2 regions of the Robinsoniella sp. genome follow, and region 1 is predicted to be linked to the other one. Evidence: predicted binding sites of a transcription regulator. Region 1 holds the regulator's gene; the other holds the start of a gene.
What was found. Region 1 encodes NrdR, which represses ribonucleotide reductase genes. Its sites were predicted from a motif close to CACAANATNTTGTG; they were not measured.
Positions count from the first base shown of each region.

Region 2: a site for NrdR is predicted at 2,136-2,149, ahead of ACH2DQ_RS08695 (ribonucleoside triphosphate reductase). Genes of this name have one in related genera too.

Region 1 is NZ_JAWYAJ010000072.1:5,512-22,270, forward strand. It holds gene purB (adenylosuccinate lyase) at 290-1,723, opposite strand; gene purF (amidophosphoribosyltransferase) at 1,789-3,234, opposite strand; gene ACH2DQ_RS03665 (DUF6783 domain-containing protein) at 3,336-3,446, opposite strand; gene purC (phosphoribosylaminoimidazolesuccinocarboxamide synthase) at 3,545-4,249, opposite strand; partial or broken gene ACH2DQ_RS03675 (DUF6783 domain-containing protein) at 4,300-4,368, shown strand; gene ACH2DQ_RS03680 (amino acid ABC transporter ATP-binding protein) at 4,424-5,179, opposite strand; gene ACH2DQ_RS03685 (amino acid ABC transporter permease) at 5,332-5,982, opposite strand; gene ACH2DQ_RS03690 (amino acid ABC transporter substrate-binding protein) at 6,053-6,973, opposite strand; gene ACH2DQ_RS03695 (hypothetical protein) at 7,158-7,955, opposite strand; gene ACH2DQ_RS03700 (DUF5716 family protein) at 7,971-9,140, opposite strand; gene ACH2DQ_RS03705 (hypothetical protein) at 9,158-9,328, opposite strand; gene ACH2DQ_RS03710 (DUF5717 family protein) at 9,291-12,827, opposite strand; gene ACH2DQ_RS03715 (phosphatase PAP2 family protein) at 13,139-13,828, shown strand; gene nrdR (transcriptional regulator NrdR) at 13,935-14,384, opposite strand; gene ACH2DQ_RS03725 (YlmC/YmxH family sporulation protein) at 14,577-14,834, shown strand; gene ACH2DQ_RS03730 (response regulator) at 14,876-15,568, opposite strand; partial or broken gene ACH2DQ_RS03735 (ATP-binding protein) at 15,558-16,759, opposite strand, start outside.
Region 2 is NZ_JAWYAJ010000187.1:290-4,989, reverse strand. It holds partial or broken gene ACH2DQ_RS08705 (tetratricopeptide repeat protein) at 1-839, shown strand, start outside; gene hflX (GTPase HflX) at 851-2,101, shown strand; gene ACH2DQ_RS08695 (ribonucleoside triphosphate reductase) at 2,335-4,700, shown strand, end outside.

The DNA of each region.
Region 1 (16,759 bases):
GCGCCGCACATTTAACTGTGCAATGCTCTACTAAACATATGTACGGCGGCTCCCGGAAGGTATAAAAATTGCTTTCTGCTATCTGTTCGTTCCAATTTTCAGGACGTAAAGATGTTGGAAATACATTTTCAAACACGCTCCAGGGCATCTCATCTGCTTCTATTTACATTTCTTATATTATGTCTCTATTATTTTGTTTCTTATTTTTATTTCTAATTTTTTATATCTTATATTTATTTCTTATATTTACGTTTCTTGTATTTATATCTCTTGAATTTACTTGCTTATATTATACGTTAATTTCTGCTTTCATACCCAAAATTTCTTTATTCTCTTCTAAAATAGGCTTTACATTCTTCGTAAGGAAGTTATCTACCTGTAATGGAGCGCGTCCAACATATTTAGAAGGATCCATTGTTTTCTTCAGTTCCTCTAATGACATATTGAATGCCGGGTCGGCTGCAATGAGTTCCAGAAGGTTATTGTCCTTGCCTTCCACTTTTACATTCTTTCCCGCTTCCATAGATAGTTCGCGGATTTTTTCGTGAAGTTCCTGTCTGTCACCGCCTGCTTTTACAGCGTCCATCATAATATTTTCCGTTGCCATAAATGGCAGTTCTGACATCAGACGCTTTTCAATTACTTTTGGATATACCACAAGTCCATCTACCACGTTCAGGCACAGATCCAGAATACCGTCAACTGCCAGGAATCCCTCCGGAACAGAAAGGCGCTTATTAGCGGAATCATCCAGGGTTCTTTCAAACCACTGTGTTGCAGAAGTAATTGCAGGATTTAATGCATCTGCCATTACAAATCTGGACAGGGAAGCAATACGCTCACTTCTCATTGGATTCCTCTTATATGCCATTGCTGAGGAACCGATCTGGGACTTTTCAAATGGCTCTTCCACTTCTTTTAAATGCTGAAGCAGACGAATATCATTGGAGAATTTATGCGCACTTGCAGCGATTCCGGCTAATACATTTACCACTCTGGTATCTACTTTACGGGAATATGTCTGTCCGGATACTGCATAGCACTCTTTGAATCCCATTTTTGCTGCAATCATAGGGTCGATCTGGTCTATTGTTTCCTGATTTCCGTCAAACAATTCCAGGAAGCTTGCCTGTGTACCGGTTGTTCCTTTGGAACCCAGAAGCTTCATGGTAGAAATCACATAATCCAGATCTTCTAAATCCAGCATAAATTCCTGCATCCAAAGTGTGGCACGTTTTCCAACAGTTGTGGGCTGTGCAGGCTGAAAATGTGTAAATGCCAGTGTCGGAAGGGACTTGTACTCATTTGCAAAGCTTGCCAGTTCTGCAATTACATTGACTAATTTTCTCTTTACTAACTTTAATGCTTCTGTCATTACGATGATGTCCGTATTGTCGCCAACATAGCAGGATGTAGCTCCTAAGTGGATGATCCCTTTTGCTTTCGGACATTGTACACCATATGCATACACATGGGACATAACATCATGACGAACTACTTTTTCTCTTTCTTTTGCCACATCATAATTAATTTCATCCGCATGGGCTTTTAATTCTTCGATCTGCTCTTCTGTAATATTCAGCCCTAATTCTTTTTCTGTTTCAGCCAGGGCAATCCATAATTTTCTCCAGGTACGAAATTTCATATCCGGTGAAAATATATACTGCATTTCCCTGCTTGCATAACGTTCCGATAACGGACTTTGATATCTGTCTGTACTCATTTTATATCTCCTCTATTATCCTTCTTATTTATCCTGTAATTTCAGCATTTTATAAATACGGGTACCTATTTCGTGTATTCACCGCGGATGTCTTCTGTGGGAGGCTCCATTGGATAAACTCCTGTGAAGCATCCTTTACAGATCGGACGGTTTCCGATCATTTCCCCCAAGCGTCTGACAGCCAGATAAGCCAGTGAATCAGCTCCGATTACCTGTCTGATTTCTTCCACGGTACGGTTGTAGGCGATGAGCTGCTCCCTTGCCGGTACATCTGTGCCAAAGTAACATGGCCATAAAAACGGTGGTGAGCTGACTCTTACATGTACCTCTGCCGCTCCTGCCTCTTTTAGCATGCTTACAATCCGGTCGCTTGTAGTTCCACGAACGATGGAATCATCGATCATGACAACCCGCTTTCCTTTTACTGCTTCTTTTAAAACGTTTAATTTCACACGGACGCTGGACTCACGGCTGCTCTGCTTGGGCTTGATAAAGGTTCGACCCACATATCCGTTTTTGACAAAAGCTGTTCCATATGGAATCCCAGACTGGAGAGAATATCCCAGTGCCGCTGCATTGCCTGATTCCGGCACACCTACTACCAGGTCTGCTTCCACCGGTGAATCGATTGCAAGAAATTTACCTGCAAGGATTCTGGAATGATACACGCTGACTCCATCAATCCTGCTGTCCGGTCTTGCAAAATAGATATATTCAAAAATACATCTGGCTTCCTGCTCTTTGGGGAGACACATACTGGTATCCGATTGTATGCCGTCTTTCGTTATAGTTACAATTTCTCCCGGAAGAACATCTCTTACAAACTCAGCACCTACTGTATCCAGTGCACAGGTCTCGCTTGCCAGAATGTATGCATGATCCCTTTTACCGATACAAAGGGGGCGAAATCCATAAGGATCTCTTGCTCCCATTAATTTTCTGGGGGACATGACGATCAGCGAATAGGCTCCCTTAATTTTCATCATGGCGCGTTTCACCGCTTCTTCCGCCGCTTTTGATTTTACCCGTTCCCTTGCAATATGATACGCAATTACTTCCGAATCAATCGTAGTTTGAAAAATAGCGCCGTCATATGCCAGCTGGTCACGAAGTTCCGTCGCATTGATCAGATTGCCATTATGCGCCAGCGCCAGCGTTCCTTTTATATAATTTAATACCAATGGCTGTGCATTCTCACGCGTACTGCTGCCTGCTGTGGAATAACGGACATGCCCTACACCGATGTCACCCTTCAGGTTGTCAAAACTGTCTTCTGTAAATACTTCATTGACCAGCCCCATTCCTTTGTAGGACTGAACCCTGCCTTTTGGACCTTGGGTATCGCTCACTGCGATTCCACAACTCTCCTGTCCTCTGTGCTGCAATGCAAATAATCCATAATAAATGGTGGATGCAACATCGTTTCCGTCAAAATCATAGATACCGAATACCCCACACTCTTCTTTTAATCCGTCAAACTCTTCCACTTGTTCATGTAAATGATTGTTCATTCATCTAGCCTTTCTACATGCACCCGTTGACTTGTTACCTAGAGCGTGTTTGATAATCCCGCCATCTGCACGCCCCACTTTGCGGTATATTTGCCCCGAATTCAGGTTACGTAGTACGCTTGTCGCCCTTCATCCGGGACAAATCTCCCACAAAGTGTGACGCACAGCTGCCAGAAAGCAATTTTAAAACACGCTCTAATGCCGCCCGGCACTGGTACAACATTTCCCAATTATTGTGCAATGCTGTACACTAATATTTCTTTTACGAAAATCACAGTGGATGTAATATCCACTGTGTCTTTTGTTTTTCTTATAATCCGAGACGAGAGAATACTTCGTTGTAAGCTTCTTCTACATTTCCCATGTCTCTTCTGAATCGGTCTTTATCTAATTTCTCATGGGTTGATGCATCCCAAAGTCTGCAGGTATCCGGTGATGTTTCATCAGCCAGGATAATCTGTCCATGATATCTTCCGAATTCGATCTTAAAGTCGATTAATTCAATATTTGCTTTTAAGAAATATGCTTTTAATACTTCATTTACTTTGAAAGCATATTTGGAAATTACTTCAATTTCTTCTCTTGTTGCCAGATTTAATGCGATTGCAAAATAATCATTGATAAGCGGATCACCTAAATCGTCATTTTTATAACTAAATTCTAAAGTAGGAGCTGAGAATTTCGTTCCTTCCGGTACGCCAAGTCTCTTCGAAAAGCTTCCTGCTGCAACATTTCTGATGATAACTTCTAATGGAACAATCTCTACCTTTTTAACTGCTGTCTCTCTGTCACTTAATTCTTCAACCAAATGTGTTGGAACGCCTTCAGCCTCGAGAATTTTAAAAACATGATTGGTCATACGGTTATTAACAACACCTTTACCAACGATAGTACCCTTTTTTAAGCCATTGAATGCTGTTGCATCATCTTTGTAGTCTACAATTAATACGTCCGGATCTTCTGTTGTGTAAACTTTTTTTGCTTTTCCTTCATAGAGTAATTCTCTTTTTTCCATTTTGAATCCACCTATCCTTCTTCATATAGTTATCAGTTTCATGACCATAGTGGGGCGTGCAAATTGCGGGAATGAATTTACAAACACGCTCAAGACCGATCACCTACAAAATTATATAACATTGTAATTTATAAAGCAAGAATAATTCTATAAAATACGACACGCATTGACATTTTAGTGGAATTTGCCCAAAAACTCCTGCGTTCTGGCATTGTCTGACCGAAATAATTCCTCAGGTTTTCCCTGTTCCACAATCACTCCGCCCTCCATAAAGATAATATGGTCTGCCACATTCTTCGCAAAGTTCATTTCATGGGTAACAATGACCATAGTCATGTGCTCTGCCGCCAGATCTTTAATAACCTTTAAGATCTCTCCGGTCAGCTCCGGATCCAGGGCTGAAGTCGGTTCATCAAAGAACAAAACCTTGGGATTTAAAGCCAGCGCCCTCGCAATGGATACACGCTGCTGCTGTCCTCCTGAGAGTTGAAAAGGATATGCCTTTTCTTTCTCGGATAATCCCATTTTAGCAAGCAGTTCTCTTGCTTCCTTCTTCACCTGCTCCTTATCCCGTTTCTGAACTCTAACGGGGGCATCCATTACATTCTTCAGTACATTAAAATGAGGGAACAAGTTGAAATTCTGGAACACCAGACCAAAATTCTGCTGGATTTTTTTCAGCTGATCCGGCTTTGCGTAAACCGCCTTTCCATCCGCTCCGGTGGTAACTGCTTTTTCTCCCAAATAGGAAAGTTCACCGGAATCCATCGTCTCAAGCAGCGTTGCACAGCGCAGCAGCGTTGATTTTCCGGAACCGGAAGGACCAATGATCGCCACAACCTCCCCTTGCTTCACCGTAAGAGAGATATCTTTCAGAACTTCCAGATTTTCAAATTTTTTTTCTATATTATGAATTTCCAAATAATTCATCTGACCTACCTTTGCATCGCAGTCATTCTACGACACTGCCCGCTTCCGTAAGAAGTGAATCCCTGCGGGCAATCCTTTCCTGATTTTTACACAATTAGTTATGAGCGCAGTCCGCTGCGCCTCATTCCTCAGCCCTGCTGTCTGAAGAACAATTAACGGTAATAGTTCATCTTCTTCTCTGCCTTTTCCATCAGAAATGCTACAACAAAGTTAAAGATATAGTAGAAGATACCCGCTGCCACCAGAGGCATGACACTGGTACTGGATGATGCAAGTGCTTTGGCAACCGTAAACATCTCCGATACCGCGATTACCATTGCAAGAGAAGTATCTTTTACCAGGGTAATCACTTCATTTGTAATAGATGGCAGGATTCGTTTCAATACCTGGGGTAATATAATCGTAAAAAATGTCTGCACTTTGTTATATCCCAGAAGTTTTGCAGCTTCATACTGCCCCACCGGCATAGACTCAATACCACTGCGGTATATCTCCGCAAAATATGCGGCATAATTCAGTGCAAACCCAATGATAACTGCTATAAAACGGTAAGATGCCTGAATCTTAATGCCAAACAGGTAATATGGCCCGAAATAAACCACCATCAGCTGCAGCATCAGCGGCGTACCGCGCATGATTGATATGTAAATCTTTGCAATATTTCGAATGACACCGTTCTTTGACATCCGACCAAATGTAATTACCAGCCCGAGCGGTATGGAAAACAATAGGGTCAGTCCAAATATTGCAACAGACGTCAGCATTCCCTCTGATAATTTTGATAACATCATTGCGTAATCCATGTTTGCTTCCTCCAAATTGTATCAATCGCAAAAGAGAGGGGAAGTTTCCCCTCTGTTTTTGCGTATTTCTTTATTTTCCTATAATTGTAATGTCTTTCCCAAACCATTCATTGGAAATATTAGCAAGTGTTCCGTCTGCTGCCATTTCTTCTAACGCTTTCTGAACAGCATCTTTTAATTCATCATTGCCTTTTTTGAATCCGATTCCATATTCTTCAGCTGCAATGGCTTCATCCAGTACTTTGAAATCTGCATTTCTTTTCTGAATCTGGTAGCTTGCCACTACGTTGTCCATTGCAATCGCATCTACTGCTCCGGATTCCAGATCCATAAATGCGGTATTATAATCCGCTACGGTTATTAACTGTCCAAAGCTGCCAGAGAGTTCCGGCTTGTCATTTAATGCCGCCTGAGCACTGGAATCTGTCTGCACGTCTACTACTTTGCCTGCAAGATCAGCTAAAGTTTCAATCCCGGCATCTGCTTTTACAACAATTACCTGATCATTTTTCATATATGGATCCGACCAGGTATAATCGTCTTCACGTCCATTCATGGTAAAACCATTCCAGATACAGTCAATGGTTCCGGAATTTAATTCCATGTCTTTTGCATCCCATGCAATCGGCTGATATTTTACTTCTTTACCCAGGCGCTTAGCAACCTCTGCCGCTGCCGCCAGGTCAAATCCTGTAAATTCACCGTCATCTCCAACAAATCCCATTGGCGGGAAGTCCTGGTCAAATCCTACTGTAAAGGTTCCACCTGTAGCTGCCGCTGCCTCTGAGGATGCTGCTTCCGTAGTGCCGGCGTCTGATGCCGCCTCTGTGGCTGCCGCTTCCGATGATGTTGCTTCTGTTGTTGCTGCTTCTGATGTTTTGGAAGCTTCCGTTGCCGCCTTAGTTTCTCCGTTACCGGATGAACCGCATCCGGAAATCATTGCTGCTGCTAAAGCAGTCCCCAGCACCATGCATAACATTTTCTTTTTCATAATAACAAATCCTCCATTTTATACCAAACACTTTTTTTATTTACCGATTGAGCACTCTACTCTGGTAAATCAGTAAAATCATACTAACATAAAATAACAGGACTGTCAATTATGAAAAATTTACCGCAAAGTGGGGCGTAAGATGGCGAGTATGCATTCTCCCAGTTGTTCTGAAATAGTCCATTTAAGAACAGGTACTCTTATGATACTGGGCTTTTAATTTCTCCACAATTTCCTCCGGCTCCATTCCCTTCAGACTTTTTGCCAGATCACTGTTCACTGCCTCTTTGCAAATCTGGGCATTCCGCTTTTGAAGTTCCGCTACCATGATCTTATCAGCCTTTACATCCTCCAGCCGTTTTTCATATGCTTCCTTTGAAAGATATAGCGGCAGGATCGAAAGGTATTTCTGAAATGTATCTTTGGATTTTACAATTCCGTAGGACTGCCACAGGCTGTTTGCAGCTTCTTCAAATAAGAACAGTTTTGCATAAGCCCCTGCCATATTACAGAGAATAGATGCATAAAACTGAATGCCCAGATTGCCCGGATTGCGGTCCTTCAATATCTGGTAATACTCCTGTATCCCATTGATATACATGCCATACTCAACAAGATAATCGGCTTTCATCTTCCTTCTCAAGTCATCCGGCTGGATTTCTATTTTAGAAATTTCTTCCTGAATCTGCTGGAACTCCTGATGAGACAGGTAGCCGATCTCCTTGAAGATTGGAAGAATAAAATTGCCGATACTCTCATCTTTCTCTAATTGCTGGTAGAGTTTCCGGTATAACTTTGTAAGCCCCAGTTCATCCCTGATCCAGTCACAGAGTTTTTCGTTGATAATCGTATTATCAATAAGATAGATATTTTGCTGAAGATAATAGCACAGTTCTTCGATGGAATAAATATTCGTACTGATACTCTCGATATAATATGGATTTTTTGCCTTTTTTATCTGGCATAATACATATCCGCTCAATGCTTTATCTCCTTTCTATACATCAATAATCTCTTCCCAGGTCTTGCCGGAAGAGGGAAACAAACCTCCAAATCCCAGATCCCGTATGGACACCTTACATTTGTGTACCGACAGAAAAGAGATATTTACCTCAAGTCTGGTTGTCTTATTGGGACGAACAGGGAGTCCTTCCAGAAAAATACTGTGGGTTCTTGCCGGGCTGGTATCGATTGGCTTGAAATAAAGAATTAATTCATCCGTATCATCCAGGATCAGCTCATAAGTATGATATGCCTCATACCAGTCCATACCTGCATTGAGACAGAGATAGTAGCTTTCTTTGCCCCGAATCTGCATCTGCATCCCCACATTTACTTCTACCATGTCTTCTCCCACATACAGATAATCTCCGATATCGGCAAGTCCTTTTCTATGCATTGCCCCATAACAGGCTCCCTTTGTATAGAGGTTTCTGCCCTGAAAAACATGTCTTCTGTTGTTGCAGAGGTATTGTAGGGAACGCACCGCCCAGGTCTTATCAAAATTATCTCCGATGAGATACGTGGAAGAGAAGATCTTATTTGCAAAAATCTTCTGTATCAGTCCAAGGAACAGACGGTCTCTTTCCAGATCCCAGTCGGAGTCCTTTTTTCCTCTTCTGACTTTCTGATCCAGGACAAGCTGCGCCATTTTTGTTACCCTTACCAGCGCCGGTCTGGTCTTATAATCGATATCCAGTTCAAATGCCGTAATTTTAGAGTCTTCATATTCAAACAGGGCAACCTTATAATTCCAGAGTTCTTTTTTCTGGTTCAGGGTAAAATAGAAAAAACTCTCCCGGTAATCCTGTAAAAACACATTACTTCTTGGTGTACCCAGCATCGCCAGGGATGATGGTATTGCACTCACCCACGGCTCTTCCATTTTCTCCATCGTAACCATAATGCTTATATTACTTGCCACGTCTTCTACTCCCAGAAGTTCAAAGCACTCTTTAAAAAAATTACTTAACAGGACATCTCCCAGTTCTTTTTTCCCCTCCACCAAAGGGAAGATGTCTCTGGGGGTGGTAATCAGATAATTATCCTTTCCCTCCTCCATACTGATCGTAATCGGATCTGAAATTTTGTGGTTATAAAATGTAATCAGTGAAAAATTTCTTCCCAGATCAAATCCGACAATGACCTCATTTATTTCCTTAATCATAGGTGCCTCCATCTTATTTACTGAATCTTTAAATCATAACCCCCGCCCAAAGCAGCGGGTATTGAATACATAATACCATGAGTCACAGCAATATCTGCCCCTGCCCCGGAATCCGTCAAACGGATCTGCGGTACCACCCGGCTTTCAGGCTTACGGGAACAAACGGCTGATAAAATAATTCTGCTCAATATAGGTCTGCTTACTGTCTTCTGCCGCTTTTTTATTTCCAGTCTGAATGGCTTCCATCATATGGTTGATCAAATCATACTGGCTGTTTCCTTCCGGCTTTGACTTTTTCGTATAATGAATTGTCTGATCCTCTGTAGTAATCGTCTGGTTATCCAGCTCCTCCACCAGATGCCAGGTCAATTTATCTCCATAAAACAACGTAAATTCTTTTACAAAGATGCCTTCGTACATATTCTTCATGGGTTCTGTTTTAAACCCATTTTCTTCCCCGCCCAGGCGGTAATGCAGAACCACTCTGGATTTTGGATTGGCACGGTATTCCACATAAGTTTTGTCAGACAGCTGGTATGGCCTTGTAAATGCATCCGGCAGTTCTTCAAAAAATGCAAAACGAAGCCCTTCATAGGAGATGTCTTCCATCATGCGGTTAATTACCGTTTCCTGCCCATCCGTCAGATCCGGCTTCTTTGCATAGTTTCTTAAAAGTGCAAGTTCACAGATACGTTCCGGTACCTGCTGCTTCACAGCCAGCCGTTCAATATAATCAAATACCGGCTGCGCAACCCGCTTTTCTTTTACAAAGTAATTATAAGCGCTGAGTATGACATATGCCAGACAGATCTGCTTTTTCCCCATCTTTTTACGGTAGGAATCAAAAATCTCTTCGGTGTCTTCCTCTCCCGTTCTCATAAACAGTACAAAGATCAGGATCTTCTCTTCCATTTCAAAGCCATCCAGACCAAACTCCCTGCCTGCTTTCCAGATATTTTTCATGATCTCAATCGGGCCGTCATAATACATCAGAAGATAAGATAAAATGGTCTCATCGTATTTTTCACTGCTAAAACAATAAGCACACAGAAACAGCAGCATGTCATCAGCCGCATATTCCTTTTCCAGAATCGTCCTGCTGCACAGGCGGACCAGCTGGATCAGGTCTATATTTTCCGGACCGTAGATGCTCACCAGACCAAATGCCTCCTGGCACATCCCCTCTTCGGTGAGAAGTTCTATTAATTTCTTTTTATCAGTCTGCACAAACACATGATAATCGATACGGTGAAGATACTCATACCGCTGTTCTGCAGCAGGATGGTCATAATAATATTCCAGTATTTTGCTCCGAAGCTGTTCTTTATAAGACTCCCTTATCCCCTCTACTTCCAAAAGCCTTCCGTAGCTGTCCGCATTGGCTGATGTTATCAGAATTTCTTTGGAATCCAAATAGCAGCTGTTTAATACAAGCCCCGCATTATCCGGGCAGAGCTCCCTGCAATAATCCCCAAAAATCGGACGGTCCATTAATTTTGTCAATGTATAGGGAATCTCAGAAGCATACCGGTTTCCCTCTTCGTCTTCGAACAAAATCCGGTAATCCCCGGTATACAGCTGCACATACGTCTTCCCATCCTGTATCACAGACCGTATCTCGTTCTTTAGCTGGCTGTGGATAACAATTGCAGACTTCATACGTGGGATATCACATTTTAACTCATAAGTAAAAATTGCCCTTGCCAGTCCGTCTGCCATCCGCTTATTCATAATCGCCTTGGTCAGAAAGGTATCATAAATAAGCGCCAGATCTCTGCTGATTCTTCCCAGTGCCAGCTGGTCAACCATAAACCGTTCCATGGCAGGCCGGTAGCTCTTGTAGGCTTCCGGATCTTTGCTGTGATTTCTGATTACATTGGCATACACAAATGCCTTTTTATTATAACTCAAGGTATTGTTATAAGCAAAATACATCCGCACCATCTGAGGCAGAATCCTATCGGTATCCTCCTCCATTGTTTCAATATAATACTCATATAGTCCAGTCAGGCGCAGTTCATACTCTACCCCTTTCGCGTACCATTTAAAATATTTCTTATCCGTTTTATGCCCTTTGATTAACAGGCTGCACACCGCTGATATGATGCTCTTAACCGGGTATTTCTCATAACAGTACGACAGGACCAAGAAAAGTCCTTCGTCAAATTCCCGGTGCCGCAGGGTTAGTTCAGCAGCCTGCTCTGCAATCTCCCGGTTCATGACCTCTTCCTTGCACACAAAACGCAGGAGCTGTATCTCAAAGTCATCCAGACGCTTTAAAATCAGGGGTTCCTTCTGTATAATCTGTACCCCTTCCACAAACATTACCGGACTTGTACAGCCGCAGATAAACTGATCCCGTACTGCTGCCATCCGGTCCAGGGGACCGCATACCGATGGTTCCTGCAGGTAGAGCAGAATCCACTGCAGCATCCAGTTTTCCTTATTCTGAAGATAAAGTTCATATACCTTTTCTTCTATATAATCAATATATTTTGTATCCCGGTTATAAAATGTGGTAAGATACAGATAATAGCCAGTAAGCTCCGGCCTGTCTATCCTTTCTTTGTGATTCTCGATCTCTTCCAGTGCCATACAAGCATCTACCATCCGCTCTCTTGCAAAAAGAAGCTGCACCCGGTACAGTTCAAAGAACACGTGGCTTCCTCCTGCCTGCTGGTATTCTGCAAGTGCCTTCTCAGATATATCAAGCCATTCCCCCAGCTTTTTCCGCTTTAAGCGAAAATCCATGTAAGAGGAAAGCATTCTGGCAATTGCCCGGTGCTGTTTATATCCTTTCCGTTCTCCGGAACCCTTCACTGCTTTAAATGCCTCAATTTCAAATTGAAGCGTTTCATAGCCGGAACGTATGGTAATCCTGCCAAAGTTTTTCCCGCCGTGAAGCTTTTCCATATCAATCACATATTCCAGAGAATAAGTGCTTCCCACAAATTCATCTGTAGTAACCGTCTCATGATCAATGGAAATAAAGTCTGCATCAGCCTGTATATCCAGACGTAAAAATCCCCAGTTGTCCTTGGTAATTGCCAGTACTTCTTTCGTTGACTGGGTCATTGCCGGAAAACATCTGGATTGCTCTGACATATGCAGATTGACCGGCTTTTTCTTTCCACAGCCAACCAAAAACTCTTCCAGACTGCGATAGCTGAAATTCTGTCCACGGATGCCTTCATAGAGGGATGCATAGGAGGGTGTCCATTTCGGCAGCATATGATAAAACTCGGATGAAATAAACAAGACATAGGCCTTCTGGAAATCTTCTTTTGCCAGCGCGGTAAATTCATCCAGGCTCTTATAAGCCACTGCCAGTTCCTGTTCCTTTGAATACTCAATTTCCAAACGGAAAGGAATACGGTATTCTCCCAAATTGGAACAAATCGTAAAGGCGCCTTCTAACACCTCGCCTTCTTCCATTCCTGTCGTATCAATTTCATAAACAATTTTTTCATTGTTTCCAAAAAAATCAGATGGCTCATAAGCAACCCTGGCACTGGAAGAATAGATGAATCCCTTCATCTTCTTCTCCTCCGGATTGCTGATCTCAAAACTGCCCCTGAATGACTCCCCCTTTTTAACCAGAACCCGGATTTCATCAATAGAAATTATCATGGTGGGAGCTTTATATTCAAAAATACCATTTAGTAATTGTTCAATTCTTCTTTTCAAAGGATTCACCTGCACTTTATTTAATCTATGAAGAGTATAACACTTTAGGTATATGACGCGCAACTGTCTAAACGACAATTTGTTTTTGTTTTAGACATTTTTAAGGATTTCGAGACAGCTAAGATATTGGTGCTTTCCCTCAATTTTCCATCAACTTCCTCTTAATTTTTTCTGAACAATTGTGAACTTAACGTGAACTGCATTGTTCTAAACCTTCCATTATGATATAATTTTCTTGATTTAGAGGAGCTTAAGAAAAGTAACTGCATACGAATTATGAAAAACTTTATGCAACGGGAGGAACCTTTTACGTGAATGCAAAAAAGAGCAGTAAACATCTCTGGATTATTCCAGTATACGGCATTTTTTATCTGCTGTCGTTTTCCTTTCTGGAGAGTCATGTGGTTGACCACCGGGAAATTATTCAATCCCGTTTAGACGACCTGATCCCTTTTTCAGAAATTTTTATCATTCCTTATTTTCTGTGGTTTTTTTACATAGCCGCAACTGTAACTTATTTTGCCCTGTTTCAAAAAAACATAAAAGATTACTATCATCTCCTTGCTACTCTTGCAATTGGAATGACGCTGTTTTTAGTAATCTCTCTGATTTGGCCCAATGGCCACACACTGCGCCCCAGGAGCTTTGAGCGGGACAATATTTTTGTTGATTTAGTCCGATATCTTTATACGATTGATACCCCTACCAATATTTTCCCCAGCATCCATGTATTTAATTCCGTGGCATGCTGTACCGCAATTGGCAGCAGCAGTGTACTGAAAAAACATAAGGTCTTACAGGCATGCGTATTATTACTGACAGTCTCCATTGTATTATCAACGGTTTTCTTGAAACAGCATACGATCATTGATGTCATCGCCGCACTGGCTCTGAACCTGATCTGCTACCAGCTGATTTACAAATACCAGACGATACTGGCTTTTGTAAAAGCACTGGGTGAAAAAAGAAAGAAAAAGATTTTTCGCTCCGACTCATTTTAGAGCGTGTTTGAAAAATGCTTTCTGACCTTATAACAATGAAGTTGAAAAGAATCCGAAAAGATGTTTCGCCCTCCGGCGATTCCATCCTTTCGGATTCTTTTTTCCTCTATTTCAAAATTTTCTTTAATTCATCCATAAATGTATTCACATCTTTAAATTCCCGATATACCGACGCAAATCTCACATAAGCCACCGGATCCAGTTCCTTTAACTTGTCCATGACTATCTCGCCGATTAAGGTACTTTCAATCTCTCTGTCTTCTCTGTTGAAAACTTCCGTTTCTGCCGCATCTATCATTTCATTTATTTTAAGAACCGGTATGGGTCTTTTGTAACATGCCCGAAGTACACCCGCTTCTATTTTGGAACGGTCATACTGTTCTCTGTTCTGATCTTTTTTAATTACAATTAAGGGAATGGTTTCCACTTTTTCATAAGTCGTAAAACGTTTCTGGCATTCATCACACAGCCTGCGCCGTCTGATGGAATTATTATCATCTGCCGGCCTGGAGTCTACAACTCTTGTATTGTCCTGATTGCAAAATGGACACTTCATATATTTACCTCCTTATCTACTCCACCCGGGCATATCTCCCCTGCCCATTTTATGTAGTATGCATTTTCTGTTTTGAGTATATCCAATCCCTTAATCCCTGTCAATCAATTTTATTAAAAAACCGCGCTGATTTTACGAATATTCCTCAAAGATGCGCAATATAATGTAAAAATATATAACTGGGGAACTTTTATGCGTATTTGTGAGTTAAAACAAAAGGAAGTTATTAATGTATGTACCTGCGGCTGTCTTGGCTGCGTCAGCGATGTGGATATCGACCCACGTACCGGACGCATTCTCTTCTTAATTGTTCCGGGCCCTGGGAAAATCTGCTCCTTTTTAGGCAGGGATACCGAATTTATCATTCCCTGGGAATGTGTTACGCAAATCGGGACAGATATCATCCTGGTGGAAGTTGATGAAGAAAAAATAAAAAAAAGGTGCGAATAGTGCTGCTATCGTTTCTGGCCGGATGGAGCACTAGGACTGTTTTACGATGTAAAACGATACCCTACTCCCACTTCTGTCAGAATAAATCTGGGATCCGCAGGATCCTTTTCGATCTTTCTTCGAAGAGTTGCCATGAACACTCTCAGATTCCCGGGTTCAATGCCTTCTGTATACCCCCAGATCTGATGAAGAATATAATTATGGGTAAGGACCTTGCCCCTGTTTTCAATTAATAAATTCAGAATCTTAAACTCTATTGGAGTCAGATGGATTTCTTTTTCATCGATCAGAACCTTATGTGCTTCGTTATCCACCGTGAGATAATCACACCGGAAGATTTCTTCCTGGACTTTTTCCACACCTCCGGTGCGTTTACGAAGTGCAGCTCTGACTCTAGCCATCAACTCTCCCATATAAAAAGGTTTTGTTACATAGTCATCGGCTCCCGCATCCAGTGCCCGTATCTTCTCTTGTTCTTCTTGCCGTGCAGAAACAACAATTATGGGCACTTCGGATACTTCCCTGACTTTCTCAATGACCTGCATGCCATCTCCGTCCGGAAGTCCCAGATCTAAAATGATCATATCGGGACGGTTGGCATAGAACAGGCTTACGGCATCCTGTACTTCTTTTGCCACACAGTACCGGTACCCCTCTTTCTTCAGGCTCATTGAGATAAAGTTAATAATGTATTTATCATCTTCCACTATTAGTATATTTTTCTTATCTTCCATCTGCATTCACCCTTTCTGCATGTAACCAAAATGTCAGTCTGGCGCCTCCGCCCGGTTTATTCTCTGCCCATATTTCACCGCCGTGTTCTGTGACCACTGCCTTACAGATCGCCAGCCCCAGGCCTATGCCCTGCTTTTGTTTGGAGTCGCCGCTTGCAGATGTAACAAATTCATCAAACAGCTTTCCCATCATATTTTCCGCTATGCCTTCCCCATCATCTTCAACCTGTATAAAGACTTTCTTGTTACGGAAGCTGGCAAGGACCGATATGCGCCCACCCTCTTTTGTGTGCTTCATTGCATTATCCAGGAGATTGATCACTACCTGAACCATCATCTTCCCATCCATTTTCGCCACGATCACCTCATCCGGAAGGGAGACTGTAAATTTCCGTTTTTGATGCAGGTCTCTGATATGGCTTGCCGCCTCATAGATAATATCATCGATTACTTCCGGCTGTTTATTAATGTGAAGGCTGCCGCTTTCAATTTTGGTCATATTCAGAATATTTTCCATCATTTTCATAAGCCACAGCGCCTGCTCATTAATATCAGCCGCAAGTATCTGGATGTTGTCCTTCTCTAATTTCTCAGAATCCAGAATCAAACCGCAGTCACCAATAATTCCCGTCAGGGGTGTTCGAAAATCGTGGGAAATACTGCGCAGCATGCGGCTTTTCATATGTTCCCGTTCCATCTCCACTTTGATCTGCTCCTGCTGCTGGTAGACCAGTTCACGATCCAGTGCAATTCCAATCTGGTTTGCCGCCGTCTTGATCAAAAGTTCCTGTTCTATGGAGAGCCCCTGATTCCGGTTATATACTTTTAGCACACCCAACTGTTTTTCCAACCCGATTATGGGCACCATCATATAATCACCGAACCTGTGATTTTTATCCCGCAGCTCCACACTTTTGTCTCCGATCAGTTCCACTTCACTTTCAAACTTCGTATGTTCAAAGATATAGCGGATTCCAAGCCGAACGATATTTTCTTTTCCCGTAACATTGATAAAGCTTTTAGACATTTCATGTAAAAGCCTTGCAGCCTGTTCATTTTTCTGTGCAATCAGCAGCTGCTTCTGGAATTTGACAGTCAAATTATAAGAAATAAGGGATGCGATCAGAAAAATGATAATCAGGACAATATCATTAATATCTGCAATCTGAAACGTATGCAGCGGAGCCGTAA
Region 2 (4,700 bases), on a different contig from region 1:
ATATTGGACTGGGAGAATATGATAAGGCAGTAACGGCATTTAATTCAGCGCTTGAGCATGCAGGTGAAAAAATGGTGAAAACGATTAAAGACATTCGGCTCTACAAAGCGTCTGCACAGTTAAAATCAGAAGATTATGATGGTACCATAGAGACTTGCACTCAGATTCTAACCGCAGATGAAGACGGGGATGCATATTATATGCGGGGAACCTGTTATCTGCAAAAAGAGGATGAAGCGAAAGCAAAAGCAGATTTTGACAAAGCATCGGAACTGTCACCGGAGGACTATGATCTGTTTTGGAACATCTATGAAGCTTATAAAGAAAAAAACCTGTCAGCAAAAGGAGACGAATATCTGCAGAAGGCTTTAAACATCGGCGGAGAAAAAACAGAGGATTATTATCAGCGGGGACGCATATACTATTATCTGGAGAACTATGAAAAAGCAAAAGAAGAGCTGATAAAGCCGGTTGAGGATAAGGACAAGGCATCTGCGCTGCTTCTTGGTAAAGTCTATTTAAAACTGGAGGATTCCAAGCTTGCCAGAAACGTATATCAGCAGTATCTGCAGGATTTTGGTGAAGCGCCCGAGGCATATAATGGAATCGCCCTGTGTGATCTGGCAGATAATGCCCCCGATGCTGCAATTGCAACGATCCAAAAGGGACTGGCTCTGAATGGAGAGACTGGTAAGCAGGACCTGTTCTATAATGAGATTGTGGCATATGAGCGAAAGAAGGATTTCCAGACTGCAAAGGACAAGGCAAAAGCATATATAGCAAAATACCCAAATGATGCGGCAGGCAAGAAAGAATATGACTTCCTGTCCACACGTTAACAGGAGAGAATATGACGGATTTATTTGAAATGGAAGAGTTAGAAGAAAAAGTGATATTGGTAGGCGTCAGCACGTCTGATGACGATGATACACAGGAATCCCTGGATGAATTAAAAGACTTGGTTTCCACGGCGGGAGCCGTAACGGTGGGGCGTATCATCCAGAACCGGGAACAGGTCCATCCGGGCACTTATATCGGAAAAGGAAAAATCCAGGAACTGCGGGAAATGGCTTATGAACTTTCTGCAACCGGGGTGATCTGCGACGATGAACTTTCACCTGCGCAGCTTCGGAATCTGGAGCAGGAACTGGATATGAAAGTTATGGACAGAACCCTGATCATACTGGACATCTTCGCTGCAAGGGCGTCTACAAGCGAAGGGAAGATTCAGGTGGAGCTTGCGCAGTTAAAGTACCGTTTGGCGCGTCTGGTAGGGCTTAGAAGCTCGCTGTCCCGTCTTGGAGGCGGTATAGGTACCAGAGGACCAGGTGAAAAGAAGCTGGAGATGGACCGGCGTCTGATCAAAGACAGTATTGCCCAGCTGGGCCGTGAGCTTGCGGACGTAAAGCGGCACCGTGAAGTGGTGCGCATGAAGCGGAGCAAGAACCAGACCCTGGTTGCTGCGATTGTTGGATACACCAATGCAGGGAAATCCACCCTATTGAATCATCTTACAGATGCACAGGTACTGGAAGAGGACAAGCTGTTTGCAACCCTTGATCCCACTACCAGGATGCTTGCTTTAAACGGCGGACAGGAGATTTTGCTGACGGATACGGTAGGATTCATACGAAAGCTTCCACATCATTTGATCGAGGCGTTTCGCAGTACACTGGAGGAGGCAAAATATGCCGACATAATCCTGCATGTGGTAGATGCGTCAAATCCACAGATGGAAAAGCAGATGTATGTTGTTTATGAAACATTGGCGAATCTGGGTGTCACAGATAAAACTGTGGTGACACTTTTTAATAAACAGGATAAGGTTACGGAAAAAGAAACCCTGCGTGATTTTAAGGCAGATAAAACTTTGTGCATTTCTGCCAAAACAGGAGACGGTCTGGATGAGCTGAAAAATATTTTAGAACAGATTCTCCAGGAAAAAAATATTTTGATCGAGCGTATCTATCCCTATGCTGATGCGGGTTTGATCCAGTTAATACGGAAATACGGACAGCTTCTGGAAGAAGATTACCGTGCAGAAGGGATTTATGTGAAAGCATATGTGCCTATGGAAATTTATGGAAATGTGACAGGTTGAGGCACAGGCTAAATACTGTAAAATAAAGGGAAAGTACTATATCTAGTGTTATGTGCCAAAAATAATACATAGATATGGTACTTTTTTGGCTTGACGGTAAATAATTTATTTGCTACAATAATTGCAGTCGCTCTTAAACGGGAAGACGAATGGAGCTTTTTTGACTGAAAATATATCATTTCCAGTTAGAACAATAGATGAGCTGATGTATGAGAATTGGAAGGAGCATGGGTATGTTTAGAGTAGTAAAGCGTGACGGGGAAGTAGCAGATTTTAATTTAGGGAAGATAAGTGATGCCATCACAAAGGCATTTGAAGCTTCACAAAAGGAATTTAATGAGGATATGACAAGTCTTCTGGGCCTTCGTGTGACAGCCGACTTCCAGGGGAAGATTAAAGATGGGGTCATCGATGTAGAAAGTATTCAGGACAGTGTGGAAAACGTGCTTGTCCAGGCAGGATACGGAGATGTGGCAAAGGCATATATCTTATATCGGAAACAGCGGGAAAAAATCCGCAATATGAAATCTACGATCCTGGATTACAAAGAAATTGTCAACAGCTACGTAAAGGTAGAGGATTGGCGTGTAAAAGAAAATTCTACTGTTACATATTCCGTCGGAGGTCTCATCCTGAGCAACTCAGGTGCCGTTACGGCAAATTACTGGCTGTCTGAGATTTATGATGAAGAAATCGCGGAAGCACATAGAAATGCAGACGTCCACATTCATGACTTGTCAATGCTGACCGGATATTGTGCAGGCTGGTCCTTAAAGCAGCTGATCCAGGAAGGTCTGGGAGGAATCAAAGGGAAGATTACTTCGGCACCGGCAAAGCATTTATCCGTACTCTGTAATCAGATGGTGAATTTCCTTGGGATTATGCAGAATGAGTGGGCAGGTGCACAGGCATTTTCTTCATTTGATACCTATCTGGCACCGTTTGCAAAGGCAGACAAACTGAATTACCGGGAAGTGAAAAAATGTATCGAGTCTTTCATTTATGGTGTAAATACACCCAGCAGATGGGGAACCCAGGCACCATTTTCCAATATTACACTTGACTGGACTGTTCCGGGCGACCTGGCGGAACTTCCGGCAATTGTAGGCGGAAAGGAAATGGATTTCTGCTACAAAGACTGTAAAAAAGAGATGGATATGATCAATAAGGCATTTATTGAGACTATGATTGAAGGAGATGCAAACGGAAGAGGATTCCAGTATCCGATCCCAACATATTCTATCACCCGAGATTTTGACTGGTCTGACACGGAAAACAATAAATTGTTATTTGAGATGACATCTAAATATGGTACACCTTATTTTTCAAATTACATTAACAGCGATATGGAACCAAGTGACGTGAGAAGTATGTGCTGCCGTCTGCGTCTGGATCTTCGTGAACTGCGCAAGAAGACCGGTGGATTCTTCGGCTCAGGAGAAAGTACAGGCAGCGTAGGAGTAGTGACGATCAATATGCCTCGTATTGCATATCTGGCAAGCAACAAAGAAGACTTTTATAAGCGTCTGGACCGTATGATGGATATTTCCGCACGTTCCTTAAAGATCAAGAGAGATGTCATAACGAAACTTCTGGACGAAGGGCTGTATCCATATACGAAACGTTACCTGGGAGACTTCAGCAATCATTTTTCAACTATCGGGTTAATCGGTATGAACGAAGTTGGTTTAAATGCAAGATGGCTTGGCAGGGATCTATCCGATGATAAGACGCAGCAGTTTACAAAAGAAGTGTTAAATTATATGAGAAACCGTCTGATCATTTATCAGGAGGAATACGGCGATTTATATAATCTGGAGGCTACACCTGCTGAATCTACAACATATCGTCTTGCAAAACATGACAGAAAACGCTGGCCGGATATAAAAACTGCAGGCAAAGACGGAGATACTCCGTACTATACCAACAGTTCTCATTTGCCGGTAGATTATACACCTGATATTTTTGAAGCGCTGGATATACAGGATGAACTACAGACCCTGTATACATCAGGAACAGTATTCCATGCATTCCTTGGCGAGAAGCTTCCGGACTGGAAAGCAGCGGCTGCATTGGTACGCAAGATCGCAGAAAATTATAAGCTGCCTTATTATACGCTTTCACCGACATATTCCGTATGTAAGAATCATGGTTACATTGCAGGGGAGCATTTTGTATGCCCGGAATGCGGAGAGACAGCTGAGGTATACAGCCGTATTACAGGGTATTACCGTCCGGTTCAGAACTGGAACGATGGGAAGACCCAGGAATATAAAAACCGCCAGTTATACGATGTCGATCAATCTTGTCTGCACAAGGTTCATAGCAGCATTGTTACCATATCTAAAGACGATGTAAAGGTAGAACCCGGCAAGGGGATTAAATATCTGTTTACCACAAAGACCTGTCCAAACTGTAAGATTGCAAAGGAAATGCTGGGAAATGAGCATTACGTCGTGATCGATGCAGAAGAAAATCAGGAATTGGTACAGAAATTTGGAGTTATGCAGGCACCTACACTGGTTGTGGTAGAAGGTGATAAGGCTAAAAAATATGTGAATGCGTCCAATATTAAAAAGTATGTAGATACAAATCAATA